DNA from 2 places in the Butyricicoccus sp. OF10-2 genome. Region 2 is predicted to be linked to the other one. Evidence: riboswitches for the same ligand, from Rfam matches in the RefSeq annotation. Region 2 holds a riboswitch; the other holds the start of a gene.
What was found. A riboswitch is a leader RNA that binds a small molecule or an ion and turns the genes downstream of it on or off. The one in region 2 is predicted to bind FMN.
Positions count from the first base shown of each region.

Region 1: another riboswitch for FMN. It lies ahead of DXB00_RS05320 (ECF transporter S component); the one in region 2 lies ahead of ribD (bifunctional diaminohydroxyphosphoribosylaminopyrimidine deaminase/5-amino-6-(5-phosphoribosylamino)uracil reductase RibD).

Region 1 is NZ_QUMC01000006.1:100,985-111,726, forward strand. It holds gene DXB00_RS05280 (nicotinate phosphoribosyltransferase) at 1-1,062, opposite strand, end outside; gene DXB00_RS05285 (argininosuccinate synthase) at 1,315-2,568, shown strand; partial or broken gene argH (argininosuccinate lyase) at 2,639-4,032, shown strand; gene argC (N-acetyl-gamma-glutamyl-phosphate reductase) at 4,022-4,942, shown strand; partial or broken gene argJ (bifunctional glutamate N-acetyltransferase/amino-acid acetyltransferase ArgJ) at 4,977-6,170, shown strand; gene argB (acetylglutamate kinase) at 6,214-7,086, shown strand; gene DXB00_RS05310 (aspartate aminotransferase family protein) at 7,152-8,333, shown strand; gene argF (ornithine carbamoyltransferase) at 8,447-9,361, shown strand; FMN riboswitch at 9,471-9,602, shown strand; gene DXB00_RS05320 (ECF transporter S component) at 9,691-10,302, shown strand; partial or broken gene DXB00_RS05325 (IS256 family transposase) at 10,513-10,742, opposite strand, start outside.
Region 2 is NZ_QUMC01000003.1:123,554-134,295, reverse strand. It holds gene grpE (nucleotide exchange factor GrpE) at 1-183, shown strand, start outside; partial or broken gene dnaK (molecular chaperone DnaK) at 240-2,086, shown strand; gene dnaJ (molecular chaperone DnaJ) at 2,214-3,365, shown strand; partial or broken gene DXB00_RS03140 (hypothetical protein) at 3,493-3,755, shown strand; partial or broken gene ribH (6,7-dimethyl-8-ribityllumazine synthase) at 3,876-4,336, opposite strand; gene DXB00_RS03130 (bifunctional 3,4-dihydroxy-2-butanone-4-phosphate synthase/GTP cyclohydrolase II) at 4,417-5,625, opposite strand; gene DXB00_RS03125 (riboflavin synthase) at 5,641-6,276, opposite strand; gene ribD (bifunctional diaminohydroxyphosphoribosylaminopyrimidine deaminase/5-amino-6-(5-phosphoribosylamino)uracil reductase RibD) at 6,276-7,361, opposite strand; FMN riboswitch at 7,533-7,658, opposite strand; gene DXB00_RS03115 (PD-(D/E)XK nuclease family protein) at 7,947-9,155, shown strand; gene DXB00_RS03110 (PD-(D/E)XK nuclease family protein) at 9,128-10,742, shown strand, end outside.

The DNA of each region.
Region 1 (10,742 bases), on a different contig from region 2:
CTCGACGTTCTCGGAAACCTTGATCTTCGGGATGATCTCGCCGTTTTCATCCTCAACGGCAGCCAACTTGTATACGCCGCCGAATACCGGCTCGGACTTGGAGGTGATGAGTCGCTCGCCGATGCCGAACGAATCTACGCGGGCACCCTGCACGAGCAGGTCGCGCACCAGATACTCATCGAGCGAATTGGATGCCATGATCTGCATATCCTCGAAGCCTGCGGCATCGAGCATTTTGCGGGCCTCGATAGAAAGGTAAGCGATATCGCCGGAATCCAGACGGATGCCGCGTGCGCGGATGCCCTTTTCCGCTTCCAGTTCCTTGGCAACGCGGATTGCGTTCGGCACACCGGACTTGAGTACATTATAAGTGTCAACCAGGAATACGCAGTTATCCGGATAAATATCCGCATAAGCCTTGAAGGCTTCGTACTCACTGTCAAACATCTGCACCCAGGAGTGCGCCATCGTACCGCCGGCCGGAATCTTGTAGTCACGGTCGGACAGAACGCAGGCCGTGCCCTGACAGCCGCCGATGTAGGCAGCGCGGGCACCGAGGATAGCGCCGTCGTAGCCCTGTGCCCGGCGGGAGCCGAACTCAAGTACGGTACGGCCCTCTGCTGCACGCGTGATGCGGTTCGCCTTGGTGGCGATCAGGGTCTGGTGGTTGATGGTCAGCAGGATCATGGTTTCGACAAACTGTGCCTGAATCATCGGACCGGCCACCGTTACGAGCGGCTCACCGGGAAATACCGGCGTACCCTCGGGTACGGCCCATACGTCGCATTCGAACTCAAAATCGCGCAGATAATTGAGGAAGGACTCCGAGAAGCACTTGCGGCTGCGAAGATATGCAATATCTTCCTCGGAAAAATGCAGGTTATTGAAGTATTCAATCAGCTGTTCCACGCCTGCCATGATGGCATATCCGCCGCCGTCCGGTACACGGCGGAAGAACATATCGAAGTATGCGCGGCGGTTGCCGATACCCTTTTCGAAGTATCCGTTCGCCATCGTAAACTCGTAAAAGTCAGTGAGCATGGTTAAATTTCTTTCGGTCATTGCGAAAAACGCCCCTTTGCGCACCATTTTTTGTGCGCTTTTATTCATTCCGTGCAATCTGTCTTGACACAGTGCATTTATAATATAATAGTACGTTTTTACAGAAAGTGCAAGCATTATTTATCAAATTCAAATTCATAGTATGCATAAATATGCAATCAGTAAAATAATTATAAATTTTGCTTGCCAAATGAGTATGGCGGTAGTATAATAAAACCATCGAAAAAAACGCAGAATGCGAGGTCGAAAAACATGGAAAAGAAATATAACAAAGTTGTTCTGGCATATTCCGGCGGTCTGGATACTTCGGTACTCATTCCGTGGCTGAAGGAGCATTACGGCTGTGAGGTTATCGCGGTTTCCGGCAACGTCGGTCAGGGCACCGAGCTGGACGGTCTGGAGGAGAAGGCGCTCAAGACCGGCGCGTCCAAGCTGTACATCGAGGATCTGACCAAGGACTTCGTCGATGACTACATCATCCCGACCATGAAGGCGGGCGCAACCTACGAGCAGTACCTGCTGGGAACCTCGTTCGCTCGTCCGATCATCGCAAAGCGTATTGTTGATATCGCGCTGAAGGAAGGCGCTGACGCGATCTGCCACGGCTGCACCGGCAAGGGCAACGATCAGGTTCGTTTCGAGCTGGCTATTCATGCATTTGCACCGCAGATGGACATTATCGCTCCGTGGCGTTTCTGGGAGCTGAACAGTCGTGAGAAGGAGATCGAGTATGCGGAAGCACACAACATTCCGCTGAAGATCAACAAGGAGACCAACTACTCCAAGGATAAGAATCTGTGGCACCTCAGCCATGAGGGTCTGGATCTGGAGCTGCCGTCGAACGAGGCGCCGATCAACAAGCCGGGCTTCCTCGAGCTGGGCGTTTCCCCGGAAATGGCTCCGGACAAGCCGACCTATGTTACCATTCATTTCGAGAAGGGCGTTCCGACCACAGTTGACGGCGAGAAGCTCGATTCCGTTGCCCTGATCGAGAAGCTGAACAAGCTGGGCGGCGAGAACGGCATCGGTATCCTCGATATCGTTGAGAACCGTCTGGTCGGCATGAAGAGCCGCGGTGTTTATGAGACTCCGGGCGGTGCGGTCCTGTATGCAGCACATGCAAAGCTGGAGGAGATCACCCTCGACAAGGAAACCTCGCACTACAAGAATCAGGTTGCTCTCAAGTTCGGCGAGCTGGTTTACAATGGCCAGTGGTACACGCCGCTGCGCAAGGCACTCTCCGCATTCGTTGACTCCACCCAGGAGACCGTTACCGGCGATGTTAAGCTGAAGCTGTACAAGGGCAACATCATCCCGGCTTCCGTAACCTCTCCGTACAGCCTGTACTCCGAGGATATGGCAACCTTTAACGAGGATGACTGCTACGATCAGGCAGATTCCGCAGGCTTCATCAACCTGTTCGGTCTGCCGCTCAAGGTTCGTGCACTGAACGATCAGATCCTGTACAAGAAGACCGGTGAGCATTTCCCGTCTGTTGAAAAGTAAGTAAAAGAAATCATAGGGCGGCACGCCCGTCGTGTGCCGCCCTATGAGTGTTTTGTGAGGTAACATAAATATGGCAAAATTATGGGCAGGACGTTTCCAGAAGGAAACTGATCTGGTGGTAAACGACTTTAACTCTTCCATCCTGTTTGACTGCCGTTTATATAAGGAAGATATCACCGGCTCTATCGCGCACGCTACCATGCTGGGTAAGCAGGGCATCATCGAGGAGCATGAGGCCGAAAAGATCGTTGAGGGTCTTAAGGGCATTCTGAAGGATATCGAGGACGGCAAGGTGGAGTTCTCGCTCGATTACGAGGACATCCATATGAACGTCGAGCAGCTGCTGACCGAGCGCATCGGTGATACCGGCAAGCGTCTGCACACCGGCCGTTCGAGAAACGATCAGGTTGCACTCGATATGCGTCTGTACGTCAAGAAGGAGATCAAGGAGATCATCAAGCTGATCCTTGGCTTTATGAAGGCGCTGACTGTAAAGAGCCGTGAGAATCTCGATGCGGTTATGCCGGGCTACACCCATCTGCAGCGCGCACAGCCGACGACCTTTGCACATTATATGATGGCGTATGCAACATGCTCAAGCGCGACGTATCCCGCCTGCAGGACTGCTACGAGCGCATGGACGAAATGCCGCTTGGCTCGGGCGCACTGGCTTCGACCACTTATCCCATCGACCGTGACTTCGTTCGTGAGCAGCTTGGCTTTGCCCGCCTGACCGACAACTCGCTCGACGGCGTATCCGACCGTGACTACTGCGTGGAGCTGCTCTCCGCGCTGTCCATCCTGATGATGCACCTGTCCCGTCTGTCCGAGGAAATTATTTCGTGGTGCTCGTGGGAGTTTAAGTTTGTCGAGCTGGACGATGCGTACTCCACCGGCTCGTCCATCATGCCGCAGAAGAAGAATCCGGACGTCTGCGAGCTGATCCGCGGCAAGACCGGCCGTGTTTACGGTGCGCTGACCACCATGCTGACCGTACTCAAGGGTCTGCCGCTGGCGTATAACAAGGATATGCAAGAGGACAAGGAGGCTGTATTCGGCGCGATCGACACCGTAAAGCAGTGCCTCGAGGTATTCACGCCGATGTTCTCCACCATGACGCTGCGCCGCGACAACATGCGCAAGGCAGCCTCCCGCGGCTTTATCAACGCAACCGACTGCGCCGACTACCTGACCAAGAAGGGTGTTCCGTTCCGCGATGCGTACAAGACGGTCGGCCGTCTGGTCAACCAGTGTATCAAGGCGGACGAAACCCTCGAGACCATGACCATGCGCGACTTTGCAGCAATTTCCAACAAGTTCGGCGACGACGTATACGACGCACTCGACCTGCGCACCTGTGTTGCTGAGCGTAAGGTCATCGGCGGCCCGGCTCCGCAGGAAGTAACCCGCCAGATTGATAAAATTGACAAGTTCATCGCGGAGGTTGAGGACGATGAAGCCTAAAATTTACATCGACGGCAAAGAGGGCACAACCGGCCTCCAGATTTACGAGCGCCTCGGCGGCCGCGACGACATCGAGCTGCTGCTCATCGATGAGGATAAGCGCAAGGACACCGAGGAGCGCCGCAAGTTCCTCAATGCAGCCGACATTGCGTTCCTGTGCCTGCCGGATGCGGCGGCGAAAGAGGCGGTCTCGCTCATCGAGAATGATACCACCCGTGTCATCGATGCATCGACCGCGCATCGCACCGACCCGGACTGGGATTACGGCTTTGCCGAGCTGTCCAAGGCGCACCGCGAAGCCATCAAGAACTCCATGCGCGTTGCCAATCCGGGCTGCCACGCAAGCGGATTTATTTCCTCGGTTTACCCACTGGTAGCAAACGGTATCATTGCCGAGGACACCGCGCTCACCTGTGCTTCACTGACCGGTTACTCCGGCGGCGGCAAGAAAATGATCGCGGAGTATCAGGACGAGAACCGCGATCCGCGACACGATTCCGAGCGCATTTACGGTCTGAACCTGCACCATAAGCACCTGCCGGAGATGGGCTACATCTGCGGTCTGACGCAGGCGCCGGTGTTCGTGCCAATCGTAGGTGACTTTTACAAGGGTATGGCCACCACAGTTATGCTCCCGGGCGTAGATGCACATCTCGTGCATGCGACGCTCACCAGGCACTACGAGGGTCAACAGCTTGTCACCGTGGCGCCGTTCGGCGGTGAAGAGCCGATGATCTACGCCAACACACTGGCCGGTCACGACAGCCTCAAGCTGATCGTCTGCGGCCACGAGGAGCAGACCATTGTCACCGCACTGTTTGACAATCTCGGCAAGGGCGCTTCGGGCGCTGCCGTGCAGAATATGAATATCATGCTCGGTCTGGATGAAACGACCGGCTTAAACCTCTGATTTCAGCAGGGAGAATTATTATGAAAATTATCGAGGCGGCGTTTGCGCCGCAAAGGGCTTTAAGGCGGGCAGTGTGCGCTGCGGCGTCAAGGAAAGCCGCTTAAATGACGATACCGCAATCATTTTCAGCGAATGCGAATGCACCGCGGCTGCCACCTACACGATGAACCGCGTCAAGGCGGCTCCGCTGTATGTTACCATGGAGCACCTCGAGGACGGCGTAGCACGCGCGATCGTTGCCAATGCGGGCAACGCGAACGCCTGTGCACCGGACGGTATGGAGAACGCTCGCCGTATGGCGCAGGCAGCGGCCAAGCTGCTCGGCGTAGCCGAAACCGATGTTGCCGTTGCATCCACCGGTGTGATCGGTCAGCGCCTCAACATCGAGTGCATCGAGGAGCACTTGCCGGAACTGGTTCTGGAGGACAACGCCTCCGAGAAGGCAAATCGCGCCATCATGACCACCGATACCAAGCCCAAGACGGCGGCTGTTGAGTTCACCATCGGCGGCAAGACCTGCCGTATCGGCGGCATCTGCAAGGGCAGCGGCATGATTCATCCAAACATGGGCACTATGCTGTCCTTCATCACGACCGACTGCGCCATCACGCATGAAATGCTGACTGATGCACTTCAGGAGAACGTAAAGAAGACCTACAACCGTGTAACGGTTGACGGCGACACCTCCACCAACGATATGTGCATCGTGCTCGCAAACGGCATGGCAGGCAATACACTCATCGAGTGGCAGGACGAGGAATATCAGGCGTTCTGCAAGGCGCTCAACGAGATCAACACCCGCCTGGCACGCCAGATCGCCGCAGACGGCGAAGGCGCAACCAAGCTGGTTACCTGCACCGTTAAGAACTCCCGCTCCGAGGAAGCAGCTGAGCGACTGGCCAAGGCTGTTGTCGGCTCCAATCTTGTCAAGGCGGCCATGTTCGGCGCAGATGCAAACTGGGGACGCGTGCTGTGTGCAATGGGTTATTCCAAGGCACCGTTCCGTCCGGAGTACGTTTCTGTGGCGTTCGAGTCCGCAGCAGGCAGCGTAGCAGTCTGCGACAAGGGTGCTGCTCTGGATTTTGATGAAGATCTGGCGAAGAAGGTGCTCTCCGAGAACGAGGTTACCATTGCGGTTGATGTAAATGAGGGCGAGGACAGCGCTACTGCATGGGGCTGCGACCTTACTTACGACTACGTTAAGATCAACGGTGATTACAGAACTTGATTCTTAAAAACGAAGAAAACTCCCGATAAAGGAACGAATTAGTATGGATACTCAACTTGATGCGGAGCTGCGTGCCAATATTCTGGTCGAAGCGCTTCCGTATATTCAGGAATATTACGGTCAGACCGTTGTTGTAAAATACGGCGGCAACGCAATGATCAATGAGGAGCTGAAGGACGCGGTCATCCACGATCTGGTACTGCTCAATCTGGTCGGCGTCAAGGTCGTTATCGTACACGGCGGCGGCCCGGAAATCAATGAAATGCTGGGAAAGATCGGCAAGGAGAGCAAGTTTGTCAACGGTCTGCGCTACACCGATCGTGAAACCATGGATATCGTCCAGATGGTGCTGTGCGGCAAGGTCAACAAGGACCTTGTAACCCTGATCGAGAAGGCAGGCGGCCGCGGCATCGGTCTCGGCGGCATGGACGGCGGCCTGTTTCAGGCGAAGCGCCTGACCGACCGCTCGGGTACGGATTACGGCTACGTCGGCGACATTATGGACGTAGACCCGTCTCCGGTTATCGATGTGCTGCAGCAGGGCTATATTCCGGTCGTTTCGACCGTTGCACAGGGCATCGACGATGAAACCAACTACAACATCAACGCTGATACAGCAGCCAGCAAGCTGGCAGTTGCACTCGGTGCAAAAAAGCTGATTCTGCTGACCGACGTACGCGGTCTGATGCAGGACATTAACGATCCGGACAGTGTCATTCACCGTCTCAAGGTGTCCGAGGTGCCGAAGCTGGTGCGCGACGGCATCATCAAGGGCGGCATGATCCCCAAGGTAGACTGCTGTGTTGAGGCAGTCCGCAAGGGCGTTGAGCGTGCCACCATTCTGGATGGCCGTGTCAAGCATTCGATTCTGATCGAGCTGCTTTCCAAGGTCGGCGCAGGCACTATGTTTCAGTAATTGAGAATTGAAAATGGAGAATGGAGAATGATTCGCTCCGTATCTCCGATAAAAGGTGATACCCTATGACTTACAATGAATTAAAAAGCGAAGAAAATAAATATGTAATGAACACCTATGGCCGTTTCCCGATTGCACTGGACCACGGCGAGGGTGCGACCCTGTGGGACGTTGAGGGCAAGAAGTACATCGACCTTGCTTCCGGCATCGGTGTAAACTGTCTGGGTTATGCCAATCCGGCAATCATTGACGCGATCGATAAGCAGGCGCACAAGCTGATGCATGTTTCCAACCTGTTCACCACCGAGCCGATGGTTCAGGTTGCCAAGAAGCTGGTAGAAAAGACACATCTGGGTGGCAAGGTATTCTTTGCCAACTCGGGCGCTGAGGCAAACGAGGGTGCCATCAAGCTGGCGCGCAAGTACTCGTTCGACAAGTATGGTGAGGGCCGCTTCAAGGTGCTGACGCTCATCAATTCCTTCCACGGACGTACCGTAACCACGCTGAAGGCCACCGGTCAGGAGCGTTTCCACAACTATTTCTTCCCGTTTACCGAGGGCTTTGATTACGCGGTTGCCAACGACATCAAATCGGTACGCGCAAAGGCGGATGATATGACCTGCGCCATCATGATGGAGCTGATTCAGGGCGAGGGCGGTGTTCTGCCGCTTGACCGCGAGTTCGTCAAGGAGGTAGAGAAGCTCTGCCGCGAGAAGGATATGCTGCTTATCATCGACGAGGTGCAGACCGGTATCGGTCGTACCGGCAGCCTGTTTGCCTTCCAGCAGTACGATATCAAGCCGGACGTTGTCACTATGGCAAAGGGTCTTGGCGGCGGCATGCCGATCGGCGCTGTCATGGCGGCGGATACCTGCTGCAACGTCCTGACGCCGGGCACGCACGCGACCACCTTCGGCGGTACGCCGATTGTCTGCTCCGCAGCAAACGTCGTGCTCGATACTGTCGGTGACGGCCAGTTCCTGATGAAAGTGCGCGAAAAGGGCGAGTACCTTCGCAACGGCATCCTGTCCCTTGGCTCGCCGAATATCAAGGGCGTGCGCGGCATGGGTCTCATGCTCGGCATCATCGTTGAGGAAGGAAAGCACTCCGTGTTTGCCAATAAGCTGATCGAAAACGGCGTTCTGGCGATCACCGCCGGCAAAAATGCCGTTCGTCTGCTCCCGCCGCTCACCATTTCGAAGGAAGAAATGGATGAAGCACTCGCTATCATGGCAAAGGTATTTTAATCAAAGGTCTTGACAATTAGTAATTAACGTGATTATCGTACTGGTGCAGCAGCACCCAAATAATTACTAACTACTAATTATTCATTGCTAATTTGCAGAAAGGGTTTATTACAATGAAGCATTTACTGAAGCTGCTTGACTGCTCCACCGAGGAGATCATCGGTCTGCTCGATCTGGCGGATCAGCTCAAGTATGAGAGAAAGCACAACATTTCCCATCGTCACCTGGAAGGCAAGAGCCTTGGCATGATCTTCCAGAAGTCCTCCACCCGTACCCGCGTTTCCTTCGAGACCGGCATGTATCAGCTGGGCGGTCAGGCGCTGTTCCTGTCCAACCGTGATCTGCAGATTGGCCGCGGCGAACCGGTACAGGATACGGCCCGCGTGCTGAGCCGCTATCTGGACGGCATCATGATCCGCACCTATGAGCAGAAGGAAGTAGAGGATCTGGCAAACTACGGCTCTATTCCGATCATCAACGGTCTGACTGATTTCTGCCATCCGTGTCAGGTTCTGGCGGACCTCATGACCATCCGTGAGAAGTTTGCCGTTCTTGAGGGTCTCAAGATGTGCTACATTGGCGACGGCAACAACATGGCAAACTCGCTGATCGTCGGCGGCCTCAAGACCGGCATGAGGGTTTCCATCGCAACGCCGGTGGACTACCGTCCGGACGCTGAGGTTATGGCATTCGCAGAGCCGAACCCGAACTTCTTCATCACCGATGACCCGATGAAGGCTGCTGAGAACGCAGACGTTGTTATCACTGATACATGGGCGTCCATGGGACAGGAAGCCGAGAAGGAAGTCCGCATGAAGGCATTCCAGGGCTATCAGGTCAATGATGAGCTGCTGGCTGCTGCAAAGCCGGGCTGCATGGTGCAGCACTGCCTGCCGGCCTACCGTGAGCAGGAGATCACCACCAAGGTGTTCGAGGAGCACGCAAACGAAATTTTCGAGGAAGCAGAAAACCGCCTGCACGCACAGAAGGCCGTTATGGTTACTCTGATGAGCAGCAAGGAAGACTGATTTCTGATAAAAAGCCGCTTTCGCAAGGGAAGGCGGCTTTTATGTTTTTTCTTGCTGAAGTGTTGACAAGTCCTTTACTGGTGACTATAATAGCAATATAAATAAATCAGTTCTGTTTCAGGGCGGAGTGAAAGTCTCCACCGGCAGTATACAGGCTTCGAGCCTGATAGTCTGCGAGCCGCAAGGCATGATGGGTTAGAATCCCAACCGACGGTTATAGTCCGGATGAGAGAAACAGATGTACCTATCGCTACGTCTGTATGCCTCTGGAGCAATCCAGGGGTTTGTTTTATTTATGGAACAGGACTCCTGAAAGGGAGAAAACAGCAATGACCAAAACCAGCAAGATCACCTACACCGCAATTTTCGCGGCTATCGCAACCGTACTGATGTACTTTGAATTTCCGATTCCGTTCATGCCGCCGTTCCTCAAGGTGGATCTGTCCGGTGCAGTCGTGCTCATCGGTGCGTTTATTTTCGGCATCGCTCCGGCGATCACGATGATCGGCATCAAGGACATCATTCATCTGACCCAGACCCAGACCGGCGGCTCCGGTGAGGTCGCAGATTTCCTGATGCTTTCCACGCTCGTTGTTATTGCCGTGCTGCTGTACCGCGGTCACAAGAGCCGCAAGATGGCTGTCCTCGGCTGTGCAGCTGGCTCGGTTGCTATGGCGTGTGTCGGCATGTTGACCAACTATTTTCTTATCATTCCGTTTTATTCGCAGGTTATGCCGCTGCAGGCTATCTTTGATGCATGCAACGCGATCAACCCGTATGTGACCGGCATGCAGGGCTATCTGCTGCTCGGCGTTCTGCCGTTCAATCTCATCAAAGGCGCAATCCTGACTGCGATTACCATGCTTGCCTACAAGAAACTGAGCGTGTTCATCAAGTCCAAGCAGATCGAATTGCACCACTCCAGACAGCGTGTCGGCTAAGTAAAAAACGAGGTGCTCTCCAGCAAACGGAGAGCACCTTTTTGTTCAATAATCGCAAACAGTGCGGTAACATCTATGATTTCGACAAAGATCTGTATACGAATTGACAAAATGCGTGGCCAAGATTATATCACATGCGTGCATCTAATAGACTCGGTCCCGTCAAGATTTGTGCGCAAAATTGTTTGCAGGTTCTCCGGCTGAGTGAAGTCAGCCGGCAATGAAGGCGTCGTCCAGCGCCGCCTCCGAGTACTTCATGTTCATATATTTTTTCTGCCCCACTGCGTGCCCGCCACATGGCGAAGCCGAGCGAAGACCAGCATCAGAGCAGAGTTGCCGTCAGGGAATGTTCCCACCACGCGGGTTCTGCGGCGGATTTCACAATTCAGCCGCTTGATCACATTGTTGGTGCGGATGCGCGTCCAATGCTCACTGGGAAA
Region 2 (10,742 bases):
GGCATTAACGTCACCGTCATCGACGCTACCGCAGGCACCGCATTCGATCCGAACTTCCACAACGCGGTTATGCACGTTGAGGATGAAAGCCTCGGTGAGAATGTTATCGCGGAAACCTTCCAGCAGGGCTTCCAGATCGGCGATAAGGTTATTCGCCATGCGATGGTGAAGGTTGCAAACTGATTACTAACTATTAATTAAAGTAAACTAAATCCTAACTATTAAGGAGTGTATTTATTATGGGTAAGATCATTGGTATTGACCTTGGTACGACGAACTCTTGTGTATCTGTTATGGAGGGCGGCGAAGCCGTAGTCATCCCTAACGCTGAGGGTGCGCGCACCACTCCGTCTGTTGTTGCATTTTCCAAGGACGGCGAGCGTATGATCGGTCAGGTCGCTAAGCGCCAGGCTGTAACCAACGCTGACCGTACCATTATTTCTATTAAGCGTCACATGGGCACCGACTACCGCGTAAACATCGACGGCAAGCCGTACTCCCCGCAGGAGATTTCCGCTATGATCCTGCAGAAGCTGAAGGCTGACGCAGAAGCATACCTCGGCCAGCCGGTCAATCAGGCGGTCATCACCGTTCCGGCTTACTTCTCCGACTCGCAGCGTCAGGCTACCAAGGATGCCGGCAAGATCGCAGGTCTGGAAGTTCTGCGTATCATCAACGAGCCGACCGCTGCTGCGCTGGCTTACGGCGTAGATAAGGAATCCGAGCAGAAGATCATGGTTTACGACCTCGGCGGCGGTACGTTCGATGTATCCATCCTGGATATCGGCGAGGGCGTTCTGGAGGTTCTGTCCACCGCAGGTGATACCCACCTCGGCGGCGATGACTTCGACCAGCGCATCATCGACTGGATGGTTGACGAGTTCAAGAAGTCCAACGGCATTGACCTGTCGAATGACCGTATGGCTATGCAGCGCCTGAAGGAAGCTGCTGAGAAGGCAAAGATCGAGCTGTCCGGCATGAGCCAGACCTCCATCAACCAGCCGTATATCACCGCAGACGCAACCGGCCCGAAGCACCTCGAGCTGACCCTGACCCGTGCAAAGTTCAACGAGCTGACCGCAGACCTCGTAGAGCGCACCATGGGCCCGGTTCGTCAGGCTATGAGCGACGCTGGTCTGTCCGCTTCCGATCTGTCCAAGGTTCTGCTGGTTGGCGGTTCCACCCGTATCCCGGCTGTACAGGAGGCTGTTAAGGGCATCACCGGTAAGGAAGGCTTCAAGGGCATCAACCCGGACGAGTGCGTAGCAATCGGCGCATCCATTCAGGGCGGCGTACTTGGCGGCGAGGTCAAGGACGTGCTGCTGCTCGACGTAACTCCGCTGTCCCTCGGCATTGAGACCCTCGGCGGCGTATGCACCAAGCTGATCGACCGCAACACCACCATCCCGACCAAGAAGAGCCAGATCTTCTCCACTGCAGCTGACAACCAGCCGTCGGTTGAGATCCATGTTCTGCAGGGCGAGCGCGAGATGGCTGCGGGCAATAAGACCCTCGGCCGCTTCACCCTCGACGGCATCGCTCCGGCACCGCGCGGCATTCCTCAGATCGAGGTTACCTTCGATATCGACGCAAACGGCATCGTAAACGTATCCGCTAAGGATCTCGGCACCGGCAAGGAGCAGAAGATCACCATCACTGCATCCACCAATCTGTCTCAGGACGAGATCGACAAGGCAATGCACGAGGCTGAGCAGTACGCTGAGCAGGATAAGAAGAACAAGGAAGCAGTTGAGGTTCGCAACAACGCTGAGCAGCTGGTATTCCAGTCCGAGAAGGCACTGACCGATCTGGGCGACAAGCTGTCCGCAGATGAGAAGGCAGGCGTTCAGGCTGAGATCGAAAAGGTTAAGGAGCGCTCAAGGGCACCGATACCGATATGATCAAGGCTGCAACCGAAGGTCTGTCCAAGAAGTTCTCCGATCTGGCCGGCAAGATCTATCAGCAGCAGGCACCGCAGGGCGACCCGAACATGGGCGGCCAGCCGGGTGCAGGCGCACAGGGCGGCCAGCAGGGCGACTTTGTAGACGCTGACTTCACCGAGGTTAAGGACGACGACAATAAGTAATAAGCAAGAGTGAAGATAGAAGAGTGAAGAGTGGAGAGAAAAACTCCTCACTCTTCACTCTCCACACTCCACTCTAATGGAGAGGCGCACTTTGGTGCGCCTATCCCTGTGTATAGGATGATTTTTTATGGCTGATAAAAGAGATTATTATGAAGTGCTCGGCGTACAGAAGGGCGCAAGTGATGATGAGCTGAAAAAGGCATACCGCAAGCTGGCGCGCAAGTACCACCCGGACCTCAACAAGGATAATCCGGAGGCTGCGGATAAGTTCAAGGAAGTAAACGAAGCATACGAGGTGCTGTCCGACAAGGAGAAGCGCGCCAAGTACGACCAGTTCGGCTTTGCCGGCGTTGACCCGAGTTACGGCGGCGGCGCCGGTGCAGGCGGCTACGGCGGCGGCTTTGACATGGGCGATTTGGGCGACCTGTTCGGCTCATTCTTCGGCGGCGGCTTTGGTGGCGGACGGTCGTCCCGCCGCAACGCACCGCAGCGAGGCGAATCCATCCGTCAGACGGTGATCCTGTCCTTCGAGGAAGCCGCATTCGGCTGTGAGAAGGAGATCACGGTCGAGCGCATCGAATCCTGTGACGACTGCGGCGGCACAGGTGCCGCAAAGGGCACCACGGCGGAGACCTGTCCGAACTGCCGCGGCACCGGCGTTGTTACGCAGACCCAGCGCACGCCGCTCGGCATGTTCCAGACGCAGGGCGCCTGCCCGAACTGCCGCGGCACCGGCAAGATCATCAAGAAGCCGTGTCCGAAGTGCGGCGGTCAGGGTCGTGTCCGCAAGACCCGCAAGTTCAAGGTCAACATTCCGGCAGGTATCGACGATGGTCAGTCCATCCAGCAGCGCGGTCAGGGCAATGCAGGCGTGAACGGCGGTCCCGCAGGCGATCTGTTCGTAACGGTTGCCATCCGTCCGCATCCGATCTTTACCCGCAACGGCTCGGATGTACATGTCGATATTCCGATTTCGTTCGCACAGGCCGCACTCGGCGATACGCTGCAGGTGCCGACCATCGACGGCCGCATCGAGTACAAGATTCCGGAAGGCACGCAGACCGGTACGACGTTCCGCATGCGCGGCAAGGGCATTCAGAATGTCAACGGCCGCGGTCGCGGCGACCAGTACGTCCGCGTAAACATCGAGGTGCCGAAGAACCTGTCCGACAAGCAGAAAAAGCTGCTGCGTGAGTTCGAGGAAACGTCTACCGACGAGAATCAGGTCAAGCGCAAGAGCTTCTGGGATAAGGTAAAGGACGCACTTAAGGATAAATAATTAAAGGAGCTTTGCTTTTTGAAGAAATACGGCGAATTGGATTCGGTAAGCTGACCGGGAGGTCGGCTGAACCCATAAACCACCTCCCCAAAGGACGAATAATATCGACTTTTCAGGAGGAATTCTCATGAATCGGGAGAATAAACGCAAGCAATATCAAAAGGGTTATTACAAAACGCACGCCTGCGACGACAGCTTCACCTGCAGGGTGTGCGGCCGTCCGGTCGTACCGGCAGGCGCGGTGTACTGCACTCTAACCGCGCAGCGGCGGACGATAACCCGATGAAGCTGATGTCCATCGCCATGAAGCCGGTGGCGTTCCCGCCGTTCCCACTGGAGCGGATTGAGGAGCTGACCGCGCTCATGGGCGGAGAAGGCTCGGTAGAATAAAGAAAACCACCCGGGATTTTCTCGGGTGGTTTTTCGTCTGCAGGAGGAAAATGGAGAATTGAGGATGGTAAATAAAAATGCTCTCTGAATCATCAGAGAGCATTTTTTTTTTGCACAATTTTAGAGCTGCGGCAGCAGGTTTGCCAGCTCGAGAGCCGCAATCGCTGCATCTGCGCCCTTGTTGCCGGCCTTGGTGCCTGCGCGCTCGATGGCCTGCTCGATGTTCTCGGTGGTAACCACGCCGAAGGTCACCGGCACACCGGTCTGCAGGTTGACCTGTGCAATGCCCTTGGCAGCCTCGTTGCACACGAGGTCGTAGTGGCTGGTCGAGCCGCGGATAACCGCGCCGAGGCAGATAACTGCATCATACTTGCCGCTCTGCGCCAGCTTCTGCGCCGCCAGCGGAATCTCAAATGCACCCGGAACCCATACGAGCGTGATGTCATCCGTGTCCACACCGTGACGTACCAGCGTGTCCTCCGCGCCGGAGATCAGCTGGAAACGATAAATTCGTTGAAACGTGCACCAACGATTGCAAACTTGCCCTTGGTTGCTACTAACTTGCCTTCGAGTACCTTCATCTTAAAATCTTCCTTTCAATATGGTGAACAGATATATTGCAGGGCGAGGTGAGGTCATCCCGCCCTGCGGGATAGATTGATTACAATGTTTCACTAAAGAGGTGACCCATCTTAATTTTCTTGGTTCTGAGGTAGAACGCGTCGTCCTTCTGCGGTGCGATCTCGATCGGCACGCGCTCGGTGATCTCTACACCAAAACCGTCCAGACCGTAAATCTTCTCCGGATTATTGGTCAGCAGGCGCAGCTCCTTTGCGCCGAGGTCCTGCAGAATCTGAGCGCCGATCCAGTATTCACGCAGGTCGGGCGCAAAGCCGAGCTTTACGTTTGCCTCGACTGTATCGAAGCCCTTTTCCTGCAGCTCATACGCCTTCAGCTTGTTGATCAGACCGATTCCGCGGCCTTCCTGGCGCATATAGAGCAGCACGCCGCGTCCTTCCTTGTCAATCTGCTGCATGGCTGCCGCCAGCTGCTGACCGCAGTCGCACCGGCGGGAACCGAACACGTCGCCGGTCAGGCACTCGGAGTGTACGCGGCAGAGCAGGTTCTTGCCATCGCCGATCTCGCCCTTGACGAGCGCAACATGGTGCTCGCCGGTCAGGTCGTTGACGTAGCCGTAGATGCGGAACTCACCGAAACGGGTGGGCATTTTCGCACAAGCTTCGCGGACAACGTGCTTATCATGACGGCGGCAGTAGTCCTGCAGGTCCTTGATGGTGATGATCTTGAGACCCCATTCTTTGGCCTTCTCCATCAGCTCGGGCGTGCGCATCATCGTGCCGTCATCGCGCATGATCTCACAGCACAGACCGCACTGCTCGAGTCCGGCCAGACGGCACAGATCGACAGTCGCCTCGGTGTGGCCGTTGCGGGTCAGCACACCGCCGCGGCGTGCAACAAGCGGGAAAACGTGTCCCGGACGGCGGAGCTCCTCCGGCTTGGTGTGGATATCCGCACATTTGCGGCAGGTAAAGCCGCGTTCCTCGGCGGAAATGCCGGTCGTGGTGTCCACATGGTCGATGGAGACCGTGAACGCGGTGTGGTGGTTGTCCGTGTTGACCTTTACCATCTGCTCCAGACCGAGACGGAGCGCAACCTGCTCACTCATCGGTGTGCAGATCAGGCCCTTGGCATGGGTCGCCATGAAGTTGACGTTTTCGGTCGTGGCGAACTGTGCGGCGCAGATGAGGTCGCCCTCGTTCTCGCGGTCCGGGTCGTCGATGGTGAGGATGAGGTGTCCGGCGCGAAGTTCTTCGAGCGCTTCTTCAACTGTATTGAACTGATATTCCATAAAAGAAAACCTCCGTTAAAATCCGTGTTGTGCAAGAAAATCCATTGTAATACCGCTGGATTTGTGCGGCGTGAGCATTTTTTCAACGTATTTGCCGATCACATCGCATTCGAGGTTGACCGGCTCGCCCGGCTTTTTGCCGAGCAGAATGGTCTGTGCGCCGGTGTGCGGGATGATGGAGACCGAAAAGTCGGTGTCCGTCACAGCCGCCACGGTAAGGCTGACGCCATCAATGGCGATCGAGCCTTTTTCGACGATGTACCGGAGCAGGGGAGCCGGTGTTTTGATCGTCACCCACACGGCGTTGTCCTCGCGCCGCTGCGAGAGAACCGAGCCGGTGCCGTCGATATGGCCGGATACGATATGACCGCCGAACCGTCCGTCGGCAGGCATCGCGCGCTCCAGATTGACCAGCGAGCCGCTCTGCAGACTGCCGAGCGCGGAACGCCGCAGGCTCTCCGCCATCACGTCGGCGCTGAAGCTGTCATCCGTCAGCGCGACCACGGTCAGACATACGCCGTTCGTGGCAATGCTGTCGCCGATTTTGGTATTTTCCAGCACGGTATCTGCCGCAATCGTCAGCCGAGCGCCCTTTGCGCCGCGCTCGATGCGCCGCACCGTACCGATTTCTTCGATAAGTCCAGTAAACATTACAATCTCCCTTCAAGCAGGAAATCTTCGCCCATCGGCGTGCAGGTCACGTCCTTCAGCGGAAGCGCCTGCACCATCTTGTCAAATCCCAGACCTCCGACCGGACTTTTTGCGCCTGCACCGCCGATGATTTTCGGGGCGATGTACGCCTGCACGCGGTGCACCACACCGGCCTGCAGCGCGGAGAACGCAAGTGCCGAACCGCCTTCAAGCAATATGCCGTCGATGCCGAGTGCGCCGAGCTGGTGCATCAGGTCGGCAAGGTCTACGCGCTCGTCTTTCGTTTTGCATTCGAGAATGTGTACACCGTGCCGTTCCAGTTCAGCGGTGCGCTCATTTCGACCGACGACCGCGATATAGGTCGGGATTTTGTTTGCCGTCTGTACGATTCTGCTGTCGATCGGCGTGCGTGCGCGGCTGTCGCAGATTATGCGGATCGGATCGCGCCCGCCGTCAATGCGGCAGGTGAGCAGCGGATCGTCCTCAAGCACGGTGCCGATGCCGACCATGATGGCGGGCAGCCGGTTGCGCGTTTCGTGTACATTACGGCGGGCGGTCTCGCCGGTAACCCAGCGGCTGTCGCCTGTGTGCGCGGCGATTTTGCCGTCCAGCGTCATCGCGTACTTGAGCGTCACAAACGGCGTTTTGTGCGTGATGTAGTGAAAGAAGACTTCATTCACGCGGCGGCATTCGTCCTCGCACACGCCGGTCTCGACTTCAATGCCTGCGTCGCGCAGGATCTGTGCGCCTTTGCCGGCTACCAGCGGGTTCGGGTCGAGGCAGCCGACGAACACGCGGCCGATCTTGTGCTCGATGACTGCGTCTGTGCACGGCGGCGTGCGTCCCCAGTGGCAGCACGGCTCGAGCGTGACGTACAGGTCTGCGCCTGTGCAGTCCTCGGTGCAGTGCGCGAACGCGTTGCGCTCGGCATGCAGGCCGCCGATGTGCTCGTGCCAGCCTTCACCGATGATTTTTCCGTCCTTGACGATGACGCAGCCGACCATCGGATTCGGATTGACGTGACCGGCTCCGCGCTGGGCCAGCGCCAACGCCTGACGCATATATTCCTGTTTTTGCTCCTGCATAGAATCACCTGATATAATAATTCTGTAGAAAATTTCACGATAGTTTGGCGACAGCCAAAAAAACGTCCCAAAGACAGAATCTTCGGGACGCTGAAAAAAGCATTGTGAAAATAAAAAGTCTGAAACACCGAATCGGCATTTCAGAACAGCAAACAACGGAAAATCTTTCCGCGCATTCTTCTTTTATCCAGACTATACTGTCGGCCTCGGAATTTCACCGAATCATGCTTCCGCCGAATGGCATCCGCTCGCGGGCTGTACCGCCGGTAGGGAATTGCACCCTGCCTGAAGAATCAAATATTTGGTTTTGCGGGGCAGAGCCTTTATTGTTCCGCCTGAGGAAAGTATAGTCCCAAGCGGAGAAAAATGCAAGAGTTTTTTGAAAAAATAATTTTACAGAATATGTGAATGCAAACAAAACGCTGTAAAAGTTCGAAAAAGACTGGAAAATACGCTGATAACGCACAGAAAATATAAAATGACCATACGGTTGTTATTGATAATTTTCCGTTTTCCATTACCAATTTTCAATTTGCTCCGGTTGTGCTATAATCAAATAGCTATGAAACGAAAGGAGAGTGTGCCATGCGGATCTGGACCGGACGAGCGGGAAGCGGCAAGACAACGGCCATCCTGCGGGAGATCGCGGCGCTGAGTGAAAGGGGAGAGGGACGGCAGATTCTGCTCGTGCCCGAGCTGAACTCGCACCTGATGGAGCGGCGGCTTGCCGCAGCCACGCACAACCACGGCGCACGCACGGCCGAGGTGCTGACGTTCTCGCGATTGGCTGACCGTGTGTTCTCTGAGGTCGGCGGACTGGCACAGCAGATGCTGACGCCGGCAGGTCAGCTTTTGACCTTGCAGGAGGCGGCACGCCGTGTGCAGGGGGGGCTGAGTGCGTGGAAGGGTCTGGCAGACAAGCCGGAGCTGCTGCAGGAGGCGCTGCGGCTGATCGACGAGTGCAAAACCTGTGCGGTCGCACCGGAGACGCTGTTTGCGGCTGCCGAGGAAAGTGAGGACGCGGTACTTGCAGAAAAATTATCCGATCTTGCACAGATTTTAACAGCCTACGAGCGCCTGTGCGAGGAGTCCCTGCCCGACCCGAGAGACCGTCTGACACATTTGCGCGACCGCCTGGCAGAAAGCCACACGCTGGACGGTGCAGCGGTCTATCTGGATGGTTTTCTCGGCTTTACCGTGCAGGAAAGTGCAGTGGTCGATGCCATGCTGGCAGCGGGTGTGCCGCTCTCTGCGGCGGTAACCTGTGATACGGATTACCCGGAGATTTTCCTTACCGGCTGTAAAACAGTGCAGAGATTAACCCGGATGGCAAAGCATCATAACCAGATGGTCGAGCGCATCGAACTGGGCGAAAGCAAGGTGGCTCGACCGGCGGGACTGGCTGCGCTCGAACGCGAAAGCCTGCTGCCGGTGCGCACCCCGCAGGAGAGCGCGGCTGGCGTTCGTTTGTACGAGGCGGCTTCGCCGTTTGACGAGTGCGAGCACGCGGCGGCTTACATTCGGCGCAAGGTGCGGGACGAAGGCGCGCGCTGCCGCGATTTTGTGGTTGCGGCACGCGATATCGAGCCGTACAGCGCGTTTCTCGCAATGGCGATGGCGCGGTACGACATTCCGGTGTTCCTCGCGGAAAAGCCGGATCTGCTGTCCCGTCCGCCGATGGCGCTGGTCACAAATGCACTCGAGGCGGTACGAAATCACTTCCGATATGAAGATCTGTCTCCTGTCTCAAGACCGGACTTGCGGGCTTGGATTGGGACGAAATTGATAAATTAGAGAACTATGTGCTCACCTGGAACGTCCGCGGCGGAGCATGGGAACGCGAGTGGACCGAGCATCCGGACGGCTATGGTCTGTCCATCGACGAGAATGCGAAGGCGCAGCTTGCCGAACTGAACACACTCCGCAAACGGGCAATCGCGCCGTTCTCCGCACTGCGCGAGGCACTTGCAGGTGAGCAGCCTGCAGGTGACTGCGTGCGTGCGCTCTATGCATTCCTTCTCGCGGTGGACGCGCCGCAGCGCATGACCGACCGCGCCGCCGGACACGAGCAGGCGGGGCGTCTGCAGCTGGCCGACGAGTACCGCCAGCTGTGGGAAATCCTGGTTTCTGCGATGGAGCAGTTCGCGTGGGTGTGCGGGGATATGCCGCTGACGCTCGACCGTTTCGCGCAGCTGTTCCGGCTGGTGCTCGGCGAGTACGATGTGGGTACGATTCCGGTTTCGCTCGACCGCGTGACCTGCGGCAACATCGAGCGTGCGTGTACGGAAAATGCGAAATATGTCATCCTGCTGGGCGTTAACGACGGCCTGATACCGAAAACCCCGTCCTCGACCTCGCTGCTGAGTGACATGGACCGCGACAAAATGGATGCGCTCGGCGTGGAACTCAAAGCCTACGGCGAGGAACGCCTGCTGATGGAGCAGGAAACGCTCTATCGGGCACTCGCGTGCCCGACAGACGAGCTGCTGCTGACGTATCACACCATCGACGCAGGCGGCGGTGAAACGCGGCCGTCCTACTTCGTGAACACAGTGCGGGAGCTGCTGCCGGATGTGCCGTTTTCCACCCACCGGACGGAGACCGTGCGCGACCGCCTGCAGGCGGAACGACCGGCGGTCGAACTTGCGTGCGCGTATCTTTCGGGCGACCGGACAGCCGCTGTGCGGGCCGCCTATGACTACTATAAGGATGATGAGCGAGTCAAAAACGCGCAGGCGCAGCGGCGCGGCAGAGGACCGCTGAGCAGTCCGCACACGATTGACGGCTTGTACGGAAAAAGTCTTAATCTGACCGCTTCGCGCGTGGATACGTTCTATTCCTGCCGGTTTGCGTTCTTTATGCAGTACGGCCTCAAGGCCAAGCCGCGCCGCGTGGCGAGGTTTGATGCGCTCTCGACCGGCACGTTCATCCACTATGTGCTCGAGCATGCGCTGGATACCCTTGGAAAGTGCGAGGGCGGCGCCGCCCATGCCGATCAGCCGACCGTGCGGAAAGCCTGCCGTGAAGCGGTACGGCAGTATGTCGCGGAGGAGCTTGGCGGCCTGGAGAATAAAACCGCGCGCTTCCAATACCTGTTCCGCCGACTGGTGCGCGCCGTGGAGCAGATCCTCGACAACGTGATCGAAGAACTGCGCGTATCCGACTTTGCGCCGATTGACTATGAGCTGGACTTCTCGCGCAGCGGCGACCTGCCGCCCGTGCAGTGCGAGGACGGCGATGTGTCGGTTTCACTCTCCGGCAAGGTGGACCGCGTGGACGGCTACATCAAAAACGGTCGTCTCTATCTGCGCGTTATGGACTACAAAAGCGGCAAAAAGTCATTTTCGCTGTCCGACATCTGGTACGGACTCAACATGCAGC